2 regions of the Mesorhizobium sp. M0028 genome follow, and region 1 is predicted to be linked to the other one. Evidence: riboswitches for the same ligand, from Rfam matches in the RefSeq annotation. Region 1 holds a riboswitch; the other holds the start of a gene.
The links. A riboswitch is a leader RNA that binds a small molecule or an ion and turns the genes downstream of it on or off. The one in region 1 is predicted to bind S-adenosylmethionine.
Positions count from the first base shown of each region.

Region 2: linked by a shared signal. The riboswitch ahead of NKJ93_RS27705 (O-succinylhomoserine sulfhydrylase) and the one ahead of metX (homoserine O-acetyltransferase MetX) in region 1 are both predicted to bind S-adenosylmethionine.

Region 1 is NZ_JAMYVG010000013.1:78,875-81,270, forward strand. It holds gene hisC (histidinol-phosphate transaminase) at 1-791, opposite strand, end outside; SAM riboswitch at 930-1,007, shown strand; gene metX (homoserine O-acetyltransferase MetX) at 1,100-2,269, shown strand.
Region 2 is NZ_JAMYVG010000022.1:24,386-26,781, reverse strand. It holds gene NKJ93_RS27710 (2'-deoxycytidine 5'-triphosphate deaminase) at 1-783, opposite strand, end outside; SAM riboswitch at 927-1,004, shown strand; gene NKJ93_RS27705 (O-succinylhomoserine sulfhydrylase) at 1,075-2,265, shown strand; gene NKJ93_RS27700 (ceramide glucosyltransferase) at 2,300-2,396, opposite strand, start outside.

The sequences.
Region 1 (2,396 bases):
GCCTCGATCGCCGTCGCATTGACGTTGAAGGGCCCGCGCACGCGGTTGATCGCGTCGATGACGTGCATTGGCGCATAGATCCAGCCGATCCGCGCGCCACCGAGGCCCAATTTCGAGAAAGTGCGGGTCATGACCACGTTTTCCGCGCTGCCCACCAACTCGACGCCAGCTTCATAGTCGTTGCGCCGGACATATTCGGCGTAGGCGGCATCCAGCACCAGAAGCACGTTTCGCGGCAGGCCCGCATGCAGGCGGCGCACCTCCTGGAACGGCACGTAAGTGCCGGTCGGGTTGTTCGGATTGGCAAGGAAGATGATCCTGGTACGCGGCGTCACCGCGGCGAGGATCGCATCGATGTCGGCGCGTTCATCAGTCTCCTTGACCGTTACCGGGACGGCACCGGCCGACTGGATGTAGATCTTGTAGACCATGAAGCCGTGTTCGGTGATGATGGCTTCATCGCCGGCCGCGAGGTAGGTCTGCGCAAGCAGGCCCAGGATCTCGTCGGAACCGTTGGAGCAGACGATGTTCGCCGGATTGAGCCCGTGCACGTCGGCGATCGCCTCCCGCAGGCGCCTGGCGCTGCCGTCGGGATAGACCGCGAGCTTGTCGGCGACCGCGCGCGCGGCCTCTATCGCCTTTGGCGAAGGACCGAGCGGGTTCTCGTTCGCCGACAGTTTGTGGACTTTGACGACACCTTCAGGCGCCGCGCTCTTGCCGGGCACATAGGCTTCGATGTCCATGATGCCGGCGCGGGGCGTTGGACGTGTCTGATCCGGTGTCTGGCTCATTCCATGAAATCCGTCGAGGAAGCCTCCATCCGGAAGCCGCAGCGGAAATACAAGCCGTGGCCCGGAATGTCGAGGGGCGGCAATTCGGGATCAATAACTTGCCGTTGACGAAGCCATGCGTCAGTCCTAGAAGAGCAGCGACAGTTCCGTGGTGATTTGGCCGGTCGGCTTGCAGCCACGTTAAACAACTTGCTAAAGGGCCGTTTGCATCTTGTAACCGGCTTTGCGAAGGCATGGCCGGTTTTTTGTTGCCCTGACTGGTTGTTGCCCGGACCGGCGGACAACTGAAGGCCGGGCAAGGAGATGTGATGGTCGCTTTGCGCGCGCGAAAAACCAACAACGAGGCCGACCAGCCGTCGAGCCCGGTGTTGCGTTTCGGCGCCGACAAGCCGCTCAAGCTCGACGCCGGCACGCTGCTGTCGCCGTTCCAGATCGCCTACCAGACCTATGGCACGCTCAACGACGCGCGCTCCAACGCCATTCTCGTCTGCCATGCGCTGACCGGTGACCAGCATGTCGCCAACACCAATCCGGTGACCGGCAAGCCGGGCTGGTGGGAAGTGCTGATCGGCCCCGGCAAGATCATCGATACCGACCGTTTCTTCGTCATCTCGTCCAACGTCATCGGCGGCTGCCTCGGTTCCACCGGCCCCGCCTCGACAAATCCCGCAACCGCCAAGCCTTACGGGCTCGACCTGCCGATCATCACCATCCGCGACATGGTGCGGGCGCAGCTGATGCTGGTCGAGCATTTCGGCATCGAACAGCTGTTCAGCGTGCTGGGCGGCTCGATGGGCGGCATGCAGGTGCTGCAATGGGCCTCCAGCTATCCCGAGCGCGTCTTCTCGGCCCTGCCGATCGCCACCGGCGCCCGCCATTCCTCGCAGAACATCGCTTTCCACGAGGTCGGCAGGCAAGCGGTGATGGCCGACCCCGACTGGCATGGCGGCAAATATTTCGAGCACGGCAAGCGACCGGAAAAGGGGCTGGCGGTGGCGCGCATGGCCGCCCACATCACCTATCTGTCGGAAGCAGCGCTGCACCGCAAGTTCGGCCGCAACCTGCAGGACCGCGAAGCGCTGACCTTCGGTTTCGATGCCGACTTCCAGATCGAGAGCTATCTGCGCCATCAGGGCATGACCTTCGTCGATCGCTTCGATGCCAACTCCTATCTCTACATGACCCGGGCGATGGACTATTTCGATCTCGCCGCCGACCATGGCGGCCGGCTGGCCGATGCCTTCGCCGGCACCAAGACCCGTTTTTGCCTGGTCTCCTTCACCAGCGACTGGCTGTTCCCGACCGAGGAGAGCCGCTCGGTCGTTCACGCGCTGAACGCGGCCGGCGCCTCGGTATCGTTCGTCGAAATCGAGACCGACCGCGGCCACGACGCCTTCCTGCTCGACGAGCCGGAACTGTTCGCCGCCATCAAAGGCTTCATCGCCTCGGCGGCCCGGGCTAGAGGGCTCGGCGCATGACCTCGAAAAGTTGCACGCTTTTCGGATCAGGACGATGTGCCAGGCATCAGCGCATGACCCTGAAAAGTTGCAGACTTTTCGGATCAGGATCATGCGCCAGGCATCAGCGCATGGCCCCGAAAAGTTG
Region 2 (2,396 bases), on a different contig from region 1:
CGCCTCGCGTGACACCAGGATATAGAATTCGTCCGGATCGAGCACCAGCTCGCCGGCACCGCTCTTGTAGAGCGGCTCCCAGAAATCGACGACATCCTGCGCGGCGCGCTTGTCGACGTCGACCAGGCCGGTGTGGTGCTTGCCGCGATAGCCGACCAGCCCGTCCTTGTCACCGTCGAGGTCGATCGACAACGCGATGCCGCCGCCTGAGATGTTGGGCGGCTCGGTGGCGACCAGCATCTCGGCGCGATGCAGGTCGTGCAGTTCGCTTTCCGACAAAAGCGCATTGCCGGTGCGGAACCTGATCTGCGACAGCCGCGAGCCGGTGCGCACGACGATCGGGAAGGTGCGCGGGCTGACCTCCAGATAGAGCGGGCCTTCATAGCCGGCGGCGATCTTGTCGAACTCGTGGCCGCGGTCGGTCATTACCCGAGTGAAGATGTCGAGCCGCCCGGTCGAGCTCTTCGGGTTGGCCGAAGCCGAAATATGCGCGGGCAGCGCCAGGCTTTCGAGCAGTGGCACGATGTAGACGCAGCCGGTTTCGAGCACGGCACCTTCGGCGAGGTTGATCTCGTGCAACTTCAGCCGGTCGAGCTTGTCGACAACTCTGTGGTCGGGGCCGGGCAAGAAGGAAGCACGCACGCGCCAGGCCTTGTCGCCGAGCCTGAGGTCAAGGCTGGCCGGCTGGATCTGGTCGGCATCGAGCGCGCGCGGCGATTTCAGCGCGCCCGTCTGGAACAGCGCGGAAATATCCCGATCGGGAAGAATGCCTGTCTGCCGCAAGGGTCTGGCTCCGTTCGAACACCGGGCGAGGTCTTGTTTCGTCACAGGTCCTTGCCACAAACCGTGGACGCCTTTGGCACCTGCTTGGTACAACCGTCTTAATCATGCCGGCAATTGACGCAAGCGTGGTGCGGGTCTAAAGCTCGTTATCCCGTGGTGATTTGGCCGGTCGGCTTGCAGCCACGTTAAACAAGTCGCTAAAGGACCGTCGGGCCGCAAGGCCATATGGACCGGTTGCGACTTTCGCGACCGGTTTTTTGTTGTTTGGACCATTTTTGGTGTTTGGATAGAATGATGACCAAGAAGCGCGACTGGAAGCCTCAGACCGCACTCGTGCATGCCGGGACGCTGCGTTCCGGCTTCGGCGAGACCTCCGAGGCGATGTATCTCACCCAAGGCTATGTCTACGAGACGGCGCAAGCGGCGGAAGCCCGCTTCAAGGGGGAGGAGCCGGGCTTCATCTATTCGCGCTATGCCAATCCGACGGTCGACATGTTCGAAAAGCGTATGTGCGCGCTGGAAGGCGCCGAGGACGCGCGCGCTACGGCGTCCGGCATGGCGGCGGTGACGGCAGCGCTGCTGTGCAGCGCCAGGGCGGGCGACCATATCGTGGCGGCGCGCGCACTGTTCGGCTCCTGCCGCTGGGTGGTCGAGACGCTGGCGCCGAAATACGGCATCGGGGCAACGCTGGTCGACGGCACCGACGTCGCCAACTGGGAACAGGCGGTCAAGCCGAACACCAAACTGTTCTTCCTGGAAAGCCCGACCAATCCGACGCTGGAGGTGGTAGACATCGCCGCCGTCGCGGCACTTGCCAACTCGATCGGCGCCAGGCTGATCGTTGACAATGTCTTCGCCACGCCCTTGCAGCAAAAACCCTTGCAGCTCGGCGCCCACATCGTCGTCTATTCGGCAACGAAGCATATTGACGGCCAAGGGCGCTGCCTTGGAGGCGTTATCTTGTCGGACAAAAAATGGATCGACGAGAACCTGCATGACTATTTCCGCCACACCGGCCCCAGCCTCTCGCCCTTCAATGCCTGGACCCTGCTGAAAGGCCTGGAGACGCTGCCGCTACGCGTCCGCCAGCAGACGGAAAGTGCCGGCCGCATAGCGGATTTCCTCGCCGAGCGCCCGCAAATCGCCCGTGTCATCTATCCCGGCCGTGCCGACCACCCGCAAGCGGCCGTGGTCAAGAAGCAGATGTCGGGCGGCTCAACGCTGATCTGCCTGGATGTGAAGGGCGGCAAGCAGGCGGCCTTTGCTTTCCAGAACGCGCTCGACATCGTGCTGATTTCCAACAATCTCGGCGACGCCAAGAGCCTGATCACCCATCCGGCGACGACCACACACAAGAACTTGACCGATGAGGCCCGCGCCGAGCTCGGCATCGGGCCGGGCACGCTCAGGCTTTCCGTCGGCCTGGAAGATACCGACGATCTGCTCGAAGATATCGAGCAAGCGCTGAGAGCCGCCGGATAGGGCTGACCGAACAGAGGTGAGCGGGGGGCGCCGATCAGGCGCCGGACGGGGTCTCTTCCAGCTCCGCGACGGCCTTGGTCTGGATGGTCATAACGTTGCCGCGCCAGTCGACGGCGCCGCTCAGCCAGCCG